4 regions of the Streptomyces sp. NPDC007929 genome follow, and region 3 is predicted to be linked to each of the others. Evidence: riboswitches for the same ligand, from Rfam matches in the RefSeq annotation. Region 3 holds a riboswitch; each other region holds the start of a gene.
What was found. Region 3 has a riboswitch for cyclic di-AMP ahead of ACFZDE_RS11520 (NlpC/P60 family protein). Riboswitches for the same ligand answer to the same signal wherever they lie in the genome.
Positions count from the first base shown of each region.

Region 1 (4,890 bases), on a different contig from region 3:
GGGCCGGGCGATGTCGGCGAGGGTGGTGGAGTGCACCGGGACGGTGCCCTTGGGGGCGCGGCGGGGCCGGGTGTCCTTGTCGAAGAAGACCTTCGCGAAGTCCAGGGTCGAGCCCGAGGGCCGGGTCCGTGCGGGACCGCCGGGGTTCTGGAAGACCCCGTCCTTGAAGTGGGGCGATCTGCGGATGCGCGCCATGCGCTCACCGCTCGGATCCGCGCCGAACGCTTCGGGCCGAAGCGCGCGGAGCCCGGAGCTCAGGGTACGGAAACCGGCCACGGTACCTCCAGGTGGAGTCGGTCAGGCTTTCCATTATGGTCGGCCGCTTCGGCCCTGCGGTCCTGCGGCCCCCGGTGATCGCGGAGCGGTTGTCCAACAGGCCGAAACGCCCCGTCAAGGGCCGCGTGCGCGTGGATAGGGTGACGGCGTGACGAGAGTCCGGTTGAGCGTGGCGCAGCGGCGCGGGGATCTGCTGCGGGCCGCCATCGAGCAGATCGAGGCGAGGGGTGTGGCGGCGGTCCGGATCGCCGACGTGGCCTCGGCGCTCGGCGTGAGCAACGCGCTGGTCCTCTACCACTTCTCCTCGAAGGAGCAGTTGGTCGCCGCCGCGTTCCGGCACGCGGCGGAGAGCGACCTGGCGCAGTTGCGCACCATGCTCGGCCGCCGTTCACCGGCGCTGCGCCGGCTGCGGTCGGCCGTGCGGTGGTACGCGCCCACCGGGCCGGCCAAGGGCTGGCGGCTGTGGATCGAGGGCTGGGCGTCGGCCCTGCGCGACCCCGTGCTGCGGGAGGTCGCCCAGGATCTCGACCGGCAGTGGAAGGCGGCGCTCGCCGAGGTCATCGCGGAGGGCGTGGCGGCGGGCGAGTTCCGCTGCCCCGATCCGCCGAGCGCGGCCTTCCGGCTCACCGCCCTGCTCGACGGTCTCGCGGTGCAGCTGACGTCCTACTCCGGCGCGGTGCCGCGAGCCCGGGCCCAGGAGTGGGTGGAGGAGGCGCTGGCCCACGAGCTGGGCCTGGACCGGGGGCTGCCGACGGCCTGACGGCCCCGGACCCGTCGGCCTGACAGCCCGCCCGGCACATCAGCCCGACGGCACCCCGCACAACAGCCTGACGGCACCCCCGACACCCCCGACACATCGGCGCACCGACGCATCGCCGCATCGCCGCATCGCCGCATCGGCACGACGACACCCCGCGCCTCGGCCGGACGCCATCCCCGGCCCACCCGCAGCCCGTGATACACCTGCCACGCCCCGGAGTCCGGACCACCGCGCGTGGGGGCCGCGCCGGGATCACGCCCGGCACGTCCCGCACGCGCGGGGCAGCCGCCCTCAGGCCACCGACGCGATCCGCATCCTGATGTCGTCCGGCGACAGCGCCCCCTTGGCCGTCACATGGTCGCCCGAGGACTCCCCGCGCAGCCGCCGCCCGATCCACGGCACCAGGAACTCCCGTGCCCAGGCGACGTTGTCGCGCCGCATGTCGAGGGCGCCGCGCGGGGGCAGCGGGGGCCACGCCTGCTCGGGGTCGGCCGGCACGTCGAGGCCGAGCACCTGGCCCGCGCGGAGCGCCACGCGCGTGTGCCCCTCCGGCGACAGGTGCAGCCGGTCGGCGTCCCAGGCCCTGCGGTCCTGCACGCTGCGCAGGGACCACAGGTCCAGGACCGGGCAGCCGTACCGGTCGGCGATGGCCCTGACGTGTCCGTTGTACGTGGCGATCTTGCCGCGCAGGTGCTTGAGCACGGGCACGCCACGGGTGTCGAAACCGGTCGTCACCATGACCGTGCCGGACACGGCGGTGAGCAGGGCCAGCGCCCGTTCGAACCGCTCGGCCACCTCGTCCGGGTCGGTGCCGGGCCGGATGATGTCGTTGCCCCCGGCGCAGAACGAGACGAGGTCCGGGGCCATCTGGACGGCCCGCGGAACCTGGTCCGCCACGATCTGGTCGAGGAGCTTTCCGCGTACGGCGAGATTGCTGTACCGGAAGTCGCCCTCGGGTCTGCGGTCGGCGAGCAGGACGGCGAACCGGTCGGCCCAGCCGACGAACGCCCCGTCGGGACCTGGGTCGCCGACGCCCTCGGTGAAGCTGTCCCCCAGCGCCACGTACGACCCGATCACTGCTCTGCTGTCACTCTTCGAATCGTCTGCCACAACAGCTCATGATTCACCTTCGAATGTGACTTACGCGACCGTAGGAAAGGGTTGACGGGCGGTGAGATAAGCCACTCCTAAAGGGTTCGCCAACTCCGGAATACGCCGCTTGTCAGGGATGTTTCGGGGTGAACCGTGGACACACCGAAGGCCGGACCCGGGGATCGGGGTCCGGCCTTCGGAGGCGTGTCAGGCAGGTGGTCGTGCGCTGGGTCAGCCGACGGAGACGCCGTGCGAGCGCAGGAAGGCGACCGGGTCGACGTCGGAGCCGTAGTCCGGCGAGGTGCGGATCTCGAAGTGCAGGTGCGGTCCGGTCACGTTGCCGGTCGCGCCCGACAGGCCGACCTGCTGCCCGGCCGTCACGGTCTGGCCGGCCGAGACGGAGAGCTGGGACAGGTGGGCGTACTGGGCGTAGTGACCGTCGTTCAGCTTGATGACGACCTGGTTGCCGTACGCGCCGCCCCAGCCGGCGGAGACGACCTCGCCGGCGCCGACGGCCTTGAGGGAGGTGCCGGTGGGGACGACGAAGTCGACACCGGTGTGGTAGCCGCTGGACCACATGCTGCCGGACATGTGGTACGGGGTGCCGACGCCGGCGCCGTCCACCGGGAGGACGTAGCCACCGGCGTTGCTCTCGGCGGCGGGCTTGGCTGCGGGCTTGGCGGCGGCCGGCTCGGCGGCGGTCTCGGCCTTCGGCGCCGACTCGGCGGCCGAGGACTTCTGGGCCGAGGCCTTCGGAGCGGCCGGGGCCGAGGCCTTCGGCGCGCTCGCGGCCTTCTTGCCGATCGACAGCTTCAGGCCCGGGTGGATCAGCGACGGGTCGGAGCCGACGGCGTCACGGTTGTCCGAGTAGAGCTTCTTCCAGCCGCCGCTGACGTTCTGGTCGTCGGCGATTTTCGCGAGGTAGTCGCCGGCCTTCACGGTGTACGTGCGGGGGCCATTGGCCTTTTCGGCGGCCTTCTTCCCGGTGGCCGGGGCGGACTGGACGGCCTTTTCCGGAGCCGACTGCGGGGTGGCGGCGTGGGCGCCGGCGGCCCCCATGAGCGGCAGGGCGAGAGCGGCCCCACCGGTTCCGGCGACGGCGATGGAGCGGGTGAAACGCTGGGTCTTGGGGCGGCGGTGCTTACCCTTCGCGGGCATGGCGAATTCCTCTCCGTCGCCTGCGAGGTGAGCTGTCGGGTGCGAGCTGGAGATGCCCGGCCGCGCCGTGGCGCGACTTAACCCCAAGCCGTTCCGGGAACCGGAACAGGCGTCTTACCTGTGGGTCCCCCGCTCCTGCCGTACGTCGGGTCAGTGTGTGCGGACTCCGGGCGGCGGCAGGATTAGGCGTCCGTCCGGATTGGTGTGGAACGTAAGCGACCAAGACGCAAGGGGACAAGCGTGCGGTTGCGTGTGACGGTGTTTTCCCTGACGTGTCGGCACAACCGCGGTCACCGAGCGTGGATTAGCGATCTCCGGCATTCCTCAATGAGCCTGATTGGCGCCAGAATTACGTGAACATGGCGACAACGCATCGTCACGGATATGACGATGGTCACGCGCCCCGACCTCATCTCCTTTACGATCGGGGCACGTTATCCCTTAGCGGCCGAAATTCCCTATTCGGACAGAACGACTACTTCCGCTTAAGACGGACCACCGCGGCGTCCAGATCCCCCCGCAGAGGGACCCGAAGTCCGTGATGCAGCAGTACGACCCCTCGGTGAACTTCGCCCGTTTCGAGGCATTCGTACGATGCTGCCGGATCGAGACCACGCAGCCGGAGCGCCGGCACGGGCTCGCCGTAGCGCTGCGCCTGGAGCCAGGCGAGGACGACGATCTCGTCACCGAGGACGTACTGCACGGCACTGGCTCCACCCTGCGGGGGACGCAGCCGGTACAGGTCGCCGCGCTGCACCACGGGCCGGATCTCCTTGTAGAGCGCCACCCACTCCCGCGCCTCGGAGAGTTCCTCAGGCGTCCACCGCGTGAGGTCACCGCCGACGCCGAGCACCCCGGCCATGGCACTGACGAACCGGAAGCGCAGGGAGCTGGCCCGCTGGTTGAGCATGGCGTTCGGGCTGTCGGTGACCCAGGCGGCCATGACCCGGGCGGGATGGATCTGGCTGAAGCCGTGCTGGATGGCGAGCCGGTCGAGCGGATCGGTGTTGTCGGAGGTCCACACCTGGTCCGTGCGGCTCAGCACTCCGAGGTCGATCCGGCCGCCGCCTCCCGAGCAGGACTCGAAGGCCACCCCAGGATGCGCGGCCCGCAGCCGGTCCAGCAGGGCGTACAGGCCGTGCACATGGTCGACCCACAGCCGCTGCGGGTAGGGGTCGTCCGGCCAGCCGGCGTCGGTGAAGCAGCGGTTGAAGTCCCACTTGACGTAGTCGATCGGAGCGCCGGCGAGAAGCCCGTGGAGCTGCTCCCAGAGGTACTCCCGGACGTCCTCGCGGGCGAGATTGAGTACGAGCTGATTGCGGAACTCCGTCCGCTTTCGTCCCGGTTGGTACTGGACCCAGTCGGGGTGCGCGCGGTACAGGTCGCTGTCCGGGTTGACCATCTCGGGCTCGACCCAGATCCCGAACCGCATGCCCAGGCCGTGCACATGGTCGGCGAGCGGCTTCAGCCCGCCCGGGAAGCGGCCGGGGTTCGGGGTCCAGTCACCGAGTCCGGCCCGGTCGCTGGTACGCGCCCCGAACCAGCCGTCGTCGACCACGAAGAGCTCGACGCCCATGGCCGCGGCCCGCTCGGCGAGCGCCCGC
Region 1 covers NZ_JBIBKD010000004.1:509,482-514,371, reverse strand. Annotated here, with positions in the region: gene ACFZDE_RS15895 (MBL fold metallo-hydrolase) at 1-276, opposite strand, end outside; gene ACFZDE_RS15890 (TetR family transcriptional regulator C-terminal domain-containing protein) at 425-1,036, shown strand; gene ACFZDE_RS15885 (GDSL-type esterase/lipase family protein) at 1,328-2,113, opposite strand; gene ACFZDE_RS15880 (peptidoglycan DD-metalloendopeptidase family protein) at 2,360-3,286, opposite strand; cyclic di-AMP (ydaO/yuaA leader) riboswitch at 3,291-3,452, opposite strand; gene ACFZDE_RS15875 (alpha-galactosidase) at 3,762-4,890, opposite strand, start outside.
Region 1: another riboswitch for cyclic di-AMP. It lies ahead of ACFZDE_RS15880 (peptidoglycan DD-metalloendopeptidase family protein); the one in region 3 lies ahead of ACFZDE_RS11520 (NlpC/P60 family protein).

Region 2 (4,890 bases), on a different contig from region 3:
CCGCCAGGCGGTCGCAGAGGCGGCTGGCCGTGGGGAGGCCGATGTCCAGGCCGTCCGCCAGAGCCGTCAGGTTCAGGCCCGGCGCCGACTGCACCGTGCGCAACGCGCGCAGCTGGTGGGGCGACAGGCGCAGCGACGCCTCCTGCGCCGCGATCGACCACAGCGCCGCCAGGCGCTCCACGGCATCGGCGATCTGCGACGCGACGGCCTCCGGGCCATCGCCCGGGCCTCTCGCCCGGTGGTTGCCGGGGCCGCCGAGATCGGTCACGAAACGGTCACTTCCATAAAGCTCCGGGTACTGATGAGGTCGCCCTCTTTCAAAGGCTGTACCCGAGGAACAGAGGAGCAAGCAGCCCGCTTCGGAGCCCGACCGGACCGGGGGTCGGCTCAGCCGGCGCTGAGTTCCGTCAGCGCGGCGAGCGGCAGCGTGTGCTGCGTCTGGAGGACCTTCGCGCGCAGGTAGCGGACGTTGTGGGCGGTGGTGAAGACACCCGTCGGGATCCGGTCGCGGACGTCCACGCCCAGGGTCCGCAACTGGTCCGCCTTGTCCGGGTTGTTGGAGAGCAGGTCCAGTTCGCCGATGCCCAGGGCCCTGAGCATCTGGGCCGCTGCCGTGTAGTCGCGGGCGTCCTCGGGCAGCCCGAGCGCCGCGTTCGCCTCGTACGTGTCGAGCCCCTCGTCCTGGAGGGCGTACGCGTCGAGCTTGTTGTAGAGGCCGATGCCCCGGCCCTCCTGGCGCAGGTAGAGGAGTACGCCGCCGCGCTCGGCGATGCTCTCGACCGCCTCGCGCAGCTGCGGACCGCAGTCGCAGCGGGCCGAGCCGAACACGTCCCCCGTCAGGCACTCGGAGTGCAGCCGCACCAGCGGGACCGGGCCGGGCTCGCCGAGGACCACGGCCACGTGCTCCTGGCCGTCGACCAGCCCGTGGAAGGTCACGAGCTCGGCGTCGGCCTCGTAGCCGTCGTGGAAGCGCAGCGGGACCCGGACGCGGGAGCGCGGGGTGGCGATGACGGCGGGGGTGTCGGGCATGCGGGGCCTCCGGGTTCCGTTCCTGTTCGGCTGCACAGTCGTTCTTGCTTCAGATTTGAAGCAGGTCCATGATCGGAACCCTACTCGTGCTTTAAATTTGAAGCAATGGGAGGTGGTGGGAATGTGGCTCTGTGTGATGCGCGTCACGAACAGGCCGAAGACGACCTCCGCCGCCACGGCACGTCGTCCGCCGCAGGCCGCGCGCCGTCCTCCTGGAGTCCCTGCGCGATCGCCGTGGAGATCTCCTCCAGCTGCCCCACCTGCTCCTCGCTGAGCCGGTCGAACAGGAAGCCCCGCACGGTCTCGACGTGCCCGGGTGCCGCCCGCTCCAGCACGGCGAATCCCTCCTCCGTCAGCGCCGCGACACTGCCCCGCTTGTCCTGGGGGCAGGCCTCGCGCCGCAGCATCCCGTCCTTCTCCAGTCGCGTGACCGCGTACGTCAGCCGGCTGCGCGTGATCTTCAGCCGCTCGGCGAGATCGGTCATGCGCAGCCGCTGTTCCGGGGACTCCGACAGGACGGACAGGATGGAGTAGTACAGGTGCGGCATGCCGGCGTCCTGCTGGAGTTGCCGGTCGATCGCGTCCTCCAGGAGGAGCGAGGCGGCGATGTAGGCGCGCCAGGCGCGCTGCTCATCGGGGCTGAGCCAGCGAGTCGTCATGTCGCCAGTGTAGGTTTGTTTCAAACTTGAACCAAGCCCGTCCCGCCGCCGCCACTCCGTCCCGCCGCTCCTCTCCTTCTCGACACTCCTTCCCGCCGTCCCGACCAGCCGCGGAGCACCGATGCCCCACCCGTACGTCCTGCTGTCCGCCGCCGTCTCCCTGGACGGCTACCTGGACGACACCGGCCCCGACCGGCTGCTGCTGTCCAGCCCGGCCGACTTCGACCGGGTCGACGAGGTCCGGGCCGGCGTCGACGCCATCCTGATCGGCGCCGGCACCATCCGCGCCGACAATCCCCGGCTGCTGGTGAACTCGGAGCGGCGGCGGGCCGCCCGCATGGCCGCGGGCAAGCCCGAGTACCCCCTCAAGGTCACCGTCAGCGGCTCCGGAGACCTCGAACCGGACGCCCGCTTCTGGCACACCGGCGGCGAGAAGGTCCTCTACACCACCGACCGGGGCGCCGAGCGTGCCCGCACCCTCGGCCTGGCCACCGACGTCGTCCCGCTCGGCGCCGACCTCGACTGGCGGCGGCTGCTCACGCACCTGCACGACGTCCGGGGCGTGGAGCGGCTCATGGTCGAGGGCGGCGGCCTGATCCACACCCAGCTCCTCACCCAGGGCCTCGCCGACGAACTCCAGCTGGTCCTCGCCCCGCTCTTCGTGGGCGACCCCCGGGCTCCCCGCCTCTTCGGCCCCGGCGGCTACCAGGGCGGCCGGCTCCGGCTGCTGGAGTCACGGCGGATCGAGGACGTCGTGCTGATGCGCTACGAGCCGACCGCCCCGGGCACCGGCCCCCTCCCCGTCGCCGCCGACCACCACTGGCTGGCCCTCGCCTGCGAACTGGCCTCGCAGTGCCCGCCGTCGGACACGGCGTTCAGCGTCGGCGCGGTCGTGGTCGCCGACGACGGTACGGAACTGGCCCGCGGCCACTCCCGCGAGGCGGGCGACCCGGTCGTGCACGCCGAGGAGGCGGCCCTGGCCAAGCTCGACCCGGCCGACCCGCGCCTGCCCGGCGCGACGGTGTACAGCAGCCTGGAGCCGTGCGCCCGCCGCGCCTCGCGCCCCGCCCCCTGCGCCCGGCTGATCGTCGACGCGGGCGTACGGCGGGTCGTCACGGCCTGGCGCGAGCCGGACACCTTCGTGACGGACGCCGACGGCAGCGGCCTCCTCGCGGCCCGGGGGGTGGAGGTCGTCGTCCTCCTGGAACACGAGGAGCGGGCCAAGGCCCCGAACCGTCATCTGGTGGGCTGAGTGCTGGCGGGGGGTGGGTGTGTGACCGGGGCGATCGGGGGCCGGGCGGTGGTGTGCGCGAGTGGTCCCGCGGATGGCGTACACTAGTGACACAACGACGCGGGGTGGAGCAGCTCGGTAGCTCGCTGGGCTCATAACCCAGAGGTCGCAGGTTCAAATCCTGTCCCCGCTACTGAAGGCCGAGGGCCGGAATCCGAAAGGGTTCCGGCCCTCGGTGCTTTTCATCGGCCTTCATCTCGGGGGCCTTCCTGATGCTTGCCCGTGGAGCGCTACGGTCGGTGAGCGAACCGTGCCGTTCCGCATAACAACTGACACACCGTCAAAACCCGTCAGTCACTTGCGGTGCGGTCAACTCGCCCGATTTGGGCCAGTCATGGCAGGTAAGTCCGCGCGAAAAAGGTTAATGATCAAGCGGAACCGCTGGAATACCCCTCGCGCCTCCATTAACGTTCGATAACGCAGCGCGGTCGTCCCAGCCGTCACAGAAGGCGGCTCCGTGCGCACGCGCCGAATCCCGAAAGGGAACCGGGGAACCACCACTTGGGGTGAATCGGGCGGATACCACCGTGGAAGCACGGCAGGTATACGCGCGTAGGAGACCTTCCTGCTCCGAACCCGTCAGCTAACCCGGTAGGCGAGAAGGAAGGAAAGGAGTACGCCCACGTGGCGTCCAACCGGCCTGCCCCCGCGGCCCCGTATGCGCCGAAGCGCGAGACCGACACCTTCGGCTTCGGCGGTCAGCGCACCGACGAGGGCCCGTTCCAGGAGTGGAACCCCACCGAGGAGTCCATCCGTCCCGTCCGTGGCCGGCACCGCGTCACCAAGCAGCGCGGCGGAGGTCTCGCCCGCAGCTCCACCGTCCTGGGCGTCGGCGTCATAGCCGCCGTGGGCGCCGGCGGCATGGCCAGTGCCCAGACCGGCAAGCCCCCGGTGTCCATCTCCGTGCCGGACCTGCCCTCGGTGGGTTCCCTCATCTCGGACGACGACACCCCCGAAGGTTCCGCCACCCCGCTCAGCAGCCTCGGCACCACCACCGCGGACACCGCGGAGGGCACGTCCGGCGCCCGCGCCCGCGCCGGCGCCGGTGACGCGCTGCGCGCCCGGATCATGGCGCAGGTCGAGCACCAGCAGGAGCAGATCGAGACCAAGGCAGCCGAGGACGCCGCTGCCGCCGCCGAGAAGGCGGCCGAGGAAGCCGTCGCCAAGGCGGAGAAGGAAGCCAAGGCCAAGGCCGCCGAGGCCAAAGAGAAGGCGGAGGAGGAGGCCAGGAAGAAGGCCGAGGCCGAGCGTCTCGCCGCCCTGGCCAAGCAGTTCACGCTGCCGACCTCCTCGTACACCATCACCTCCAGCTTCGGCCAGGCCGGCGCCTACTGGTCCTCCGGCTACCACACGGGCCTGGACTTCGCCGCCCCCACGGGCACGCCGATCAAGGCCGTGCACAGCGGCACCATCACCGAGGCGGGCTGGAACGGCTCCTACGGCTACAAGACCGTCCTCACCCTCGATGACGGCACCGAGATCTGGTACGCGCACCAGTCCTCCATCGGCGTCAGCGTCGGCCAGAAGGTCAGCACCGGCGACGTCATCGGACGCGTGGGTGCAACGGGCAACGTCACCGGGGCGCACCTGCACCTCGAGGTCCACTCCGGTGGGTCCGCCAGTGGCATCGACCCGATGGCGTGGCTGCGGGGCAAGGGGCTGAACCCGTAAGCGGAACCACTGTGTTGAAGCATCGGCGGCCCTGACTACGTCTCCTCGACGTCAGGGCCGTCGGCTTTGTGGTGGGGGGCGTGGGGCGTGGGGCCGTGGGGCGTGGGGGCCCTGGGTTTACGGGGGTTTTGCGTTCGTTGTGGAATGGGGCGCTCCCGTACGGTCGTTGACACCGAGCATGACGTCTCTTCGCAAGCTCGGCACTTCCGACCTCGAGGTCTTCCCCCTCGCCCTCGGCGG
Region 2 covers NZ_JBIBKD010000005.1:18,647-23,536, reverse strand. Annotated here, with positions in the region: gene ACFZDE_RS17470 (MarR family transcriptional regulator) at 1-268, opposite strand, end outside; gene ribA (GTP cyclohydrolase II RibA) at 388-1,029, opposite strand; gene ACFZDE_RS17460 (MarR family transcriptional regulator) at 1,173-1,688, opposite strand; gene ACFZDE_RS17455 (dihydrofolate reductase family protein) at 1,810-2,940, shown strand; tRNA gene ACFZDE_RS17450 (tRNA-Met) at 3,039-3,112, shown strand; cyclic di-AMP (ydaO/yuaA leader) riboswitch at 3,436-3,592, shown strand; gene ACFZDE_RS17445 (peptidoglycan DD-metalloendopeptidase family protein) at 3,604-4,650, shown strand; gene ACFZDE_RS17440 (aldo/keto reductase) at 4,829-4,890, shown strand, end outside.
Region 2: another riboswitch for cyclic di-AMP. It lies ahead of ACFZDE_RS17445 (peptidoglycan DD-metalloendopeptidase family protein); the one in region 3 lies ahead of ACFZDE_RS11520 (NlpC/P60 family protein).

Region 3 (4,890 bases):
TCAGCTCGTTCTTCAGGTTGCTGATCTTGGCGCTGAAGGACTTGGGCGGGAAGCGCTTGGGGTCGAGGTCCAGGTCGCGGCAGACCAGGGCCATCAGGCGCTTGGAGTCGGCGGCGTCGTAGATCGAGAAGGAGGAGGTGAAGCCGAGCTTCTTGCTCTCCCGGCGCAGGATGCGCACGCACGCGCTGTGGAACGTCATGACCCACATGGCGTTGGCGCGCGGGCCGACGAGCTGCTCGACGCGCTCCTTCATCTCGCCGGCGGCCTTGTTGGTGAAGGTGATCGCGAGGATCTGGCCCGGGTGCACGTCCCGCTCGGCGAGCAGGTGCGCGATGCGGTGGGTGAGCACACGGGTCTTGCCGGACCCGGCTCCGGCCACGATGAGCAGCGGGGAGCCGGAGTGGACGACGGCGGCGCGCTGGTTGTCGTTCAGCCCTTCCAGCAGCGCGGCGGAGTCGATCACCGGGCGGGGGGCGCCGTCGCGGTAGTAGCCTCCCCCACTCTCGGCTCCGCTCGAGCGGGGGGACCCCCATCGGTCCGGGGGCGCGTCGAACTTCCCGCCGAACAGATCGTCCGGAACCGGCTCCGGTACGTGATCGTCCTCGGGTGGCGGCGGGGGCTCGTCGGCCGGGCCCCGCTGGGCCTGGAGGCTCGCCAGGAAGTTGTCGTCAAAGAGGCTGCTCATCGCTCTCCGAGTCTAGGGCGCCCCACTGACAGCCCGCCGCCGCCCCGAGAACATCGGGCCGCGCCGGGCCCCTGACGGGCCGGACCGGCGGCGCATTGTCGCCCTCCATGACCGTGCGATCACGCCCTGCCACACCCCCCTCAATTGCGGACGACTCACAACCAATCGCCCTCGATCGCTCACTCTCGGCGACGCTCATGAGTAAGGTCACGAAAATGTATCGGGCATATCACCCATCAACCTTCACAGGGGCCACACGAGTTGGCTACGGTGCGACCAGGCCGCATGACCCCCACCGGCGAACGTCGCCGGGCCGCGCGGCCTCCGCCGAGTCCGGCACGCCGCAGCGGCAGCCGGAGCCGGGGACCCAACCGTGAACCTGGGGTGAATCGGCCCGACTCCCTGTCCGGAGACGGCCGTAGGGCAAACCTTCCGAACCACCCGCCCGAACCCGACAGCTAACTCGGTAGGCGGAACGTGGAAGGAGTCGCCTCCCTTGGCGTCGCACCGCAAGTCGCGTCCTACGGGCACGCGCGTGGCAGGCATACGGACCCCCGCCCTCGCGACGGCGGCTCTCACCTCCGTGGCCCTGCTGTCCCAGTCGGCCAACGCCGCCCCCGCGGCCGACGACAAGCCCAGCCTGGAGGAAGTCGAGAAGAAGGTCGACGACCTGTACCGCCAGGCCGAGTCGGCGACCGACAAGTACAACGCGGCCAAGGAGAAGACCGCGAAGCAGCGCAAGCGCGTCGACACCCTCCTCGACGACGTCGCCCAGCGCACCCAGAAGCTCAACGAGGCGCGCGAGGAGCTGGGTTCCTTCGCCTCCGCCCAGTACCGCACCGGCGCCGCCGCCCCGGACACCGCGACGTTCCTGCTCGCGGACACCCCTCAGGACTACTTCGACCAGACCCAGCTGATGGACCGGATGACCGGCCGTCAGAAGGACGCGGTCGACGACTACGTCACGCAGCAGTCCGAGACGATGAAGAAGCGCCGGGAGGCCACCGAGAGCCTCCAGACGCTCACCGAATCGCAGGACGGCCTGAAGACCGCCAAGGCCACCGTCCAGCGCAAGCTCGCCGACGCACGCGAGCTGATGTCGAAGCTGACCGCCGAGGAGAAGGCCCGGCTCGCGGCGATCGAGAAGGAGAAGCGGGCGGAGGCCGCCCGCAAGGCCGACGAGCTGGCCCGGGAGCAGGCCGCGCGGCAGAAGGCCCAGGAAGAGGCGGCACAGCGGCAGGACAGCGGGTCCTCCTCCTCGGGGACGGGTTCGGGCTCGTCGGATTCCGGCTCGTCCTCTTCCACGGCACCGGCCGACTCCTCGTACGCCACCAAGGCCGAGAAGGCGCTCGCCTTCGCCCGCGCCCAGATCGGCAAGCCGTATGTGTGGGGCGCGGTCGGACCCGGCTCCTACGACTGCTCCGGCCTCACCCAGGCCGCCTGGAAGGCCGCGGGCGTCACCCTGCCGCGCACCACCTACGACCAGGTGAACGCCGGCACCACGGTCCCGCTCTCCCAGGCCCAGCCGGGCGACCTGGTGTTCTTCTACGACGACGTCACCCACGTCGGGATCTACATCGGCAACGGCATGATGATCCACGCCCCGAAGCCCGGCACGTACGTGCGCGAGGAGTCGATCTACTACGACGGCGAGTCCGCGATCCACAGCGTGGTGCGCCCGGCCTGAGCAGTCCCGGCACGTTTTTGAGGGGCACGCGCGCGTGCCCCTCTCCCAACCCGGGTGGCGCTCTCTAGCATCGGCGTTATGCCCGGTCCCTCCCCGTTTGCCACCTGGTGGTCGACGTATGCGCTGGCGACCGGCATCGTGTCGGTCGGTCTCGACTCGGCGGGGCACGCGGCCCTGGCCCGCATCGCCCTGGGCCTGGCCTGCGCGAGCTGGCTGGTGGCGGTCGCGGGCCTCGCCCAGCGGCGGCGCGGCGTGTGGCAGGCGGAGACGCCGGCCGCGCTCACCACCGTGGCGGCGACCGCCGTCCTCGGCACCGGCTTCTCCGCGGCCGGCCGGCAGCCCGTCGCCGAGGCTCTGCTGGCCCTCGCCATGGTGCTCTGGGCGGTGCTGCTCGCCGCGGAGGCCCAGGGGCGGCGCGGCACGGTGTTCCTGCGCTGTGTGGCGACGGAGGGCCTCGCCGTGCTCGGCGCGACGCTCGCCGCCGCGGATGCGGTGGCCTGGCTCGCCCACGCGGCCCTGGTGCTCTTCTGGCTGGGCCTCGCCCTCTACTGCTTCGCCCTGTTCCGCTTCCAGCCCCGGCAGGTGGAGGAGGGGCGCGGAGACCACTGGCTCGCGGCAGGCGCCCTCGCCCTCTCCTCGATGGCCGGGGCGAGACTCCTCAGCGCCGACAGTTCCCGCCTGTACCTGTGGAACGAGGAGAACACCAGCGCCCTGCGCACGACGACCGTCACGCTGCTCGTGCTCGCGCTGATCGCCTGCGTCGCCCTGCTGCTGGCCGAACTGTTCTGGCCCCGGCACCACTACGACGTGCGGCGCTGGGCGACCGTGTTCGCCGCGGTGGTGACGGCGGCGGCCACCCTGGCGGTCGCCGCCGCGTTCGACGCCGCCTGGCTCGACGCCGGCGGGGAGGTGCTGCTGTGGATCGCGGTGGCCGCCTGGCTCGGGTGCACCGCCTGGGCCCTCGCGGCCGCCCGGACCGGCGCCCGGAGCTCCCGGGTCAGGTCCAGAGCACGGCGATGAAGATGTTCGCCGTGGTCAGCAGACCCACCAGGCCGAAGAGGCCCTTGTCCACCTTCTCTTCGTCCCGCTTCACGTAGACCAGGCCGAGGATCACGATCAGCAGGGCCAGCTTGATGCCGATCTTGACGTTGTTCACGGACTGGTCGTCCGCCTGGTTGAGGCCGACCAGGATCACCCCGGTGACCAGCATCGTGAACGCGCCGTGCAGCATCGCGGGGGTGAAACGGGCGGTACCCTCACCCATCGACTTCATCTGGGTGAGGAAGCCGCCCAGAAGCGAGGCGATACCGATGATGTGGAGGCCGACGAAGAGGTGGATGAGTACGTCCATGAGGCCGGAGCCTAATGAGGGCCTCAGGGGCGTCCGACACCGGGCCACTGATGCATAAATGCGCCCCATAGCACCCGATCACGGTCACTTGCTCAGAATCCGGCACATCGGTCATCACGCTGAGTGAAGTAGACGGGGTCACGGTCGCATACGGTCACCACCGGTCCTCTCACGTCACTTCCGCACACCAGCCCCCGGCCCGGCACGGCGCCGCTTAGCGTCCTCCACCAGGTGCCCGGCTCCCCACCGCCGCCCGGGCCAGGGGCGGCAGTCGGACACCACCGCCGAAAAGTCCGGCGGCGATCCGCTCCCCCTGTGCGGGCCGTCGCCGGATGCGCAGGCCGCCCGACCGCTCCCCCGGCGACCGCACGCACCCCCCCCCGGCGGTCGAGGAAAGGACGTGGCCTCCAGGTGGCAGCGCATCGCAAGCCCCGGCAGCGCTCGACGGGTGGCGGCAAGGCCCGTACGGCCGCCACGATCGCCCTCGCGGGCGCGGCGACGGCGACGGGGTTCGACGGCACCGGACACGCCGAACCACAGCTCAGCCCCGCCCAGGTCAAGGCGAAGGTCGACGCGCTCTACCAGGAGGCGGAGGTCGCCACCGAGAAGTACAACGGCGCGAAGGAGAAGGCCGAGGCAGCCGCTCAGCGGCTGAAGGACCTCCAGGACCAGGCGGCCCGCAAGCAGGAGCGGCTCAACTCCGACCGCGACGCCCTCGGCTCCGTCGCCGCCGCGCAGTACCGCGCCGGGGGCCTCGACCCCGCGGTACAGCTCGCCCTGTCCGACGATCCCGACCGGTATCTGGACAACGCCGAGTTCGTGGAGCGGGCGGGCAACCGGCAGAACGCCGCCGTCACCGGTGTGCGCAAGCGGCTGCGGGAGATCGAGCAGCTGCGCGGGGCCGCCCACATCGAGCTGACCTCGCTGAAGTCACGGCAATCGGAGCTGAAACGGCACAAGAAGACGATCACCGGCAAGCTGGGCTCGGCACGGCAGCTGCTGTCCCGGCTCGGTGTGCAGGAACGTTCCCTGCTGGGCGCATCGCCCGACCGCGCCTCCCGCGCGACGGGAGCCCGGGACACCCTCGCCGCCCCCGGCTCCGCCACGGCCCAGGCACCCAACTCCCGCGCCGCAGCGGCCGTCTCCTACGCCTACCAGAAGCTCGGC
Region 3 covers NZ_JBIBKD010000003.1:402,029-406,918, reverse strand. Annotated here, with positions in the region: gene pcrA (DNA helicase PcrA) at 1-685, opposite strand, end outside; cyclic di-AMP (ydaO/yuaA leader) riboswitch at 1,001-1,174, shown strand; gene ACFZDE_RS11520 (NlpC/P60 family protein) at 1,182-2,372, shown strand; gene ACFZDE_RS11515 (hypothetical protein) at 2,451-3,392, shown strand; gene ACFZDE_RS11510 (hypothetical protein) at 3,370-3,723, opposite strand; gene ACFZDE_RS11505 (NlpC/P60 family protein) at 4,135-4,890, shown strand, end outside.

Region 4 (4,890 bases), on a different contig from region 3:
GGAGAACCGGTCCCGGTCCTTCACGGCCATCTGTCCGCCTCCCGCTCCACCGTCATACGCGCGTACGTCCCCGGACACGGTACGGGACCGAGTACGGGGACGTACGTACGACGCTGCCTCTTGTGGCCGGGGTCAGCCCTTGCTGTGCTTAATAGTTCGCAGAGCGAAACCGCGGGAAGGCGCTGCGGCCGGCGTAGACCGCGGCGTCGTCGAGGATCTCCTCGATGCGCAGCAGCTGGTTGTACTTGGCGACGCGCTCGGAGCGGGCCGGGGCGCCGGTCTTGATCTGGCCGCAGTTGGTGGCGACGGCCAGGTCGGCGATGGTGACGTCCTCGGTCTCGCCGGAGCGGTGGGACATCATGCACTTGAAGCCGTTGCGCTGGGCCAGCTCGACGGCGTCCAGGGTCTCGGTGAGCGAGCCGATCTGGTTGACCTTGACCAGCAGGGCGTTGGCGGCGCCCTCCTCGATGCCGCGGGCCAGGCGCTCGGGGTTGGTGACGAACAGGTCGTCGCCGACGAGCTGGACCTTGTCACCGAGCTTGGCGGTGATGGTCTTCCAGCCCTCCCAGTCGTCCTCGAACAGCGGGTCCTCGATGGAGACGAGCGGGTACGCGTCCACGAGCTCCGCGTAGTACTCGGTCATCTCGGCCGCCGAGCGCTCCTTGCCCTCGAACGTGTAGACGCCGTCCTTGTAGAACTCGGAGGCGGCGACGTCGAGCGCCAGGGCGATCTGCTCGCCGGGGGTGTAACCGGCTTCCTTGACGGCCTCGAGGATGAGGTCGAGGGCCTCACGGTTGGAGCCGAGGTTCGGGGCGAAGCCGCCCTCGTCGCCGAGGCCGGTGGCCAGGCCCTTGCTCTTCAGGACCTTCTTCAGCGTGTGGTAGACCTCGGCGCCCCAGCGCAGGGCCTCGGAGAAGGACTCCGCGCCGATCGGGGCGATCATGAACTCCTGGATGTCCACGTTGGAGTCGGCGTGCGAGCCGCCGTTCAGGATGTTCATCATCGGCACCGGCAGCAGGTGCGCGTTGGGGCCGCCCAGGTAGCGGAACAGCGGCAGGTCGCTGGCCTCGGAGGCGGCGTGGGCGACGGCGAGCGAGACGCCGAGGATGGCGTTGGCGCCGAGGGAGCCCTTGTTGTCGGTGGCGTCCAGGTCGAACATCGCCTGGTCGATCAGGCGCTGCTCGGTGGCGTCATAGCCGACCAGCTCCGGGCCGATCTGCTCGATGACCGCGAGGACGGCTTTCTCCACACCCTTGCCGAGGTAGCGGTTCGAGTCGCCGTCGCGGAGCTCGATGGCCTCGAAGGCGCCCGTGGAGGCGCCGGACGGGACGGCGGCACGACCGGTGCTGCCGTCGTCGAGGCCGACCTCGACCTCGACCGTGGGGTTGCCTCGGGAGTCCAGGATTTCCCGGGCTACGACGACGTCGATGGACGGCACGAGCATCTCCTTCTTGATGTGACGCGGTACGCGGGTCGCGTGGACCCGGCGAGGTGCGGGCCCGGTGGCTCGCGACATGAGCCTAACCGGCCCGGGGCGATCGGCCACCGGGTCGCCCACCCCATGGACAGAACCGAGAGTAAATTGTTTCCGAACGGAACAAAGCCCGTTGCGGAAAAAACCCCGCCCCGGTGCGTACGGGGGAGGACGCACCGGGGCGGGGAGCCCGTGGGGACGGGGCTGGGCCGCTGCTTACTTCAGGTGCAGCTGCTGGCCCGGGTAGATCAGGTTGGCGTCGTCGACGATGTCCTTGTTCAGCTGGAAGAGCTTCTCCCAGCCGCCCTTGACCTTCTCGTCAGCGGCGATGGAGCTGAGGGTGTCACCCTTGACGACCTTGTACTCGCCGTCACCCTTCTTGACCTTCTTGCCGGTCGGGGTGGTGACGGTCTTCTTGGCCGCCGGGCGCTCCTCGGAACGGGAGGCGGGCTGCTGGGTCTCGCGGGACTCGGTGCTCTGCTGCTGGCTCTGCGAGGAGCTGCCCGAGTCGTCCGAGGAGCCGCCGCCGGTGTAGGCGGCGCTCGACAGGCCCTTGCCGCAGACCGGCCAGGCGCCCTTGCCCTGACCCGCGAGAACCTTCTCGCCGATCTCGATCTGCTGGGCCTTGGTGGCCTGGTCGGCGGTGGCGGCGTACTTGGTGCCGCCGTAGCCGGCCCAGGTGGAGGCGGAGAACTGCAGACCGCCGTAGTAGCCGTTGCCGGTGTTGATGGACCAGTTGCCGCCGGCCTCGCACTGGGCGACGGCGTCCCACTCGGAGGCGGTGGCGGCGGAGGCGTTGCCGGCCGCCATCAGCGGGGCGGCGACGGCGGCACCGGTGACGCCGGCGAGCGCGACGACGCGGGTGGCCTTGGACGGACGGCGGTGCTTGCCCTTGCCGGAAAACAGCATGGTGGATCCCCTCACCGACGCCTGCGAGGTGAGCTGTCGGGTTCGGGCCGGTTGAGTTGCCCGGCCGCGTCCCTCCCGGGACACGGCTTCACCCCAAGCCCTTCCGGCACAACTGGCCGGTCGGGCACCTACCTTGGGTCCCCCGCTCCTGCCTACGGCGCTTGACGCGACGACTGTTCCCGTACGGCCGCTGGCAGGATTCGGCGTTGCGGCAGCCGGGGCTCGTGGTGACGAGCGGTCACGACCGTAGACACGCGATCGACGGAATTTCAAAGACGATCAGGGCTTCTGAGATCTATCTCTCACGGGCCCCAAACGGGACATTCACCGCGAATCATGACGCGAACTCGCGCGGTTTCGGGGGGACTTCCGCCCTCGTTTCCGCACTGCCCGAACGGCTACTTCTCGTCCCCTTCGCCCTCCACCGTGAGCTTCTGACCGGGGTGGATGATGTTCGGGTCGGCGCCGACGGCAGTCTCGTTGGTCTCGTAGAGCGCGTGCCATCCACCGCTGACGTCAAGGGCGTCGGCGATGGACCAGAGGCTGTCACCGACTCCCACGATGTAGTTGCCCTGGGCGGCGTCGCCGGAGCCCTCAGCGGAAACCTCTCCGGAGCCCTCGTCGCCGCGCGAGGCGTGACGGCCCGTGGACTCGTCCGTGCGGTCGCCGCCGGACGATCGGGACTCGTCGGCGCTGGGGCCGCGGTGGCGGCCGGAGCCGGTGTCGGTCAGGGCCGAGGACTCGTCACCCTGGCGTGCGTCACCGGACTCACCGCTCCCGGGGGTGGCCGACGGAGAGCTGCCGGACTCCTGGTCGTCCGACTGGTCCTCCGACGGAGAGCCGGTGGATTCAGGCGACTTGTCCGACTTGGTCGTTTCATCCTCCGTATCCGACGAGGCGTCGGGGGACGGGGACGCGGAGGGGCTCTCGGACGGCGACGACCCGAGCCGGTCGAGCAGGCCGGGCGAATCCGTCGGGTCGGACGAGCCGGACGAGTCGGATGAACCGGACGTGTCGGAGTCCGAGCCCTTGCCCTGCTCCAGCCCGGAGAGCAGTCCGCAGGTGCGCCACGCGCCGACACCCTGTTCGGCGAGGATCTTCTCGGCCACGGCTATCTGCTGGGAGCGGCTGGCCAGGTCGGCGCTCGCGGCGTAGTCGAGGCCGCCGTGGTTCTCCCAGTCCGCCTGGGACAACTGCAGGCCGCCGTAGTAGCCGTTGCCGCTGTTCTGGCTCCACGCGCCGCCGGTCTCGCAGTCCGCGACCCGGTCCCAGGTCGTGCCGTCGGCCGCACTGGCACCGGAGGCCCCGAGGAGCGGGATCGCGATGGCGGAGCCGGTCACTCCGGCCGCCACGAGGAGAGCCGGAGCCTGGCGGGGGCGACGGTGCCGACCGTTCCCGGAGAGCATACGGAGACCTTTCGCGTGACAGCAGTGACCGACGCGGCGTGATTCCCCGCCGCGTTGATGGGTGAACGTATAGGCAGTCGATCACTTGTCACAAGTTCATGCCGCGCAGATCACGTGAAGATCACAGGTCTGATGTTTCGTCACCCGCGGCCGCTACCGCCGGGTACGGCACGTGCTTTCGCCGCTGCTGGTGTGAATTCCACCGGCAGTGTGCGCAGTCCCCGCATGATGAGGCCGCCGCGCCAGCGCAGCTCGGCCGGATCCGCGGCGAGCCGGAGGTCCGGGAGGCGGGTGAGCAGGGTGGCGAGCGCGCTCTGGCCCTCCAGCCGGGCCAGCGGGGCGCCGAGGCAGTAGTGGATGCCGTGGCCGTAGCCGAGGTGCTGGTTGTCGCGGCGGGAGAGGTCCAGCACGTCCGGGTCGGCGAACCGCTCCGGATCCCGGTCCGCGGCGGCCAGGACCACCAGGACGGGGTCGCCGGCCTCGACGCGCTGCCCGCCGAGGGTGAGGGGCTGTGTGGCGAAACGCCAGGTGGCCAGTTCGACCGGGCCGTCGTAGCGCAGGAGTTCTTCCACGCCGGTCGCCAGGAGGCCGCTCTCTCCGGCGGCGAGGGAGGCCTGGAGTCGGGCGCGCTGCCCGGGGTGGGTGAGCAGGGCGTAGGTGCCGTTGCCGATCAGGTTCACCGTCGTCTCGAAACCGGCGAACAGCAGGATGAACGCCATCGCCGCCGCCTCGTTCTCGGTGAGGTGCTCACCGTGGTCGGAGGCGCGGATGAGACCGGAGATGAGGTCCTCGCCGGGGGCGGCTTCGGTGGGCAGCGCCTCCCGCTTGCGGTGGATGAGGTCGGCGAGGTAGCCGCGCATCTTCTTCACGGACCGTGCGACACCCCCCCGGGGGCCGCCCTGGTGACGGATCATCATGCCCGCCCAGTCGCGGAAGTCGTCCTGGTCCTCGCGCGGGACGCCGAGCAGGTCGCAGATGGCGTAGATGGGGAGCGGGAAGGCGAACTCGTGGATCAGGTCGGCGGTCCCCTTCCCCGCGAACCCGTCGATGAGGGTGTCGGTGAGCTCCTGCACCCGCGGCGCGAACTCGGCGACCCGGCGG
Region 4 covers NZ_JBIBKD010000006.1:554,711-559,600, reverse strand. Annotated here, with positions in the region: gene ACFZDE_RS23275 (septum formation initiator family protein) at 1-30, opposite strand, end outside; gene eno (phosphopyruvate hydratase) at 149-1,438, opposite strand; gene ACFZDE_RS23265 (transglycosylase family protein) at 1,691-2,383, opposite strand; cyclic di-AMP (ydaO/yuaA leader) riboswitch at 2,387-2,553, opposite strand; gene ACFZDE_RS23260 (transglycosylase family protein) at 2,782-3,789, opposite strand; gene ACFZDE_RS23255 (cytochrome P450) at 3,930-4,890, opposite strand, start outside.
Region 4: another riboswitch for cyclic di-AMP. It lies ahead of ACFZDE_RS23265 (transglycosylase family protein); the one in region 3 lies ahead of ACFZDE_RS11520 (NlpC/P60 family protein).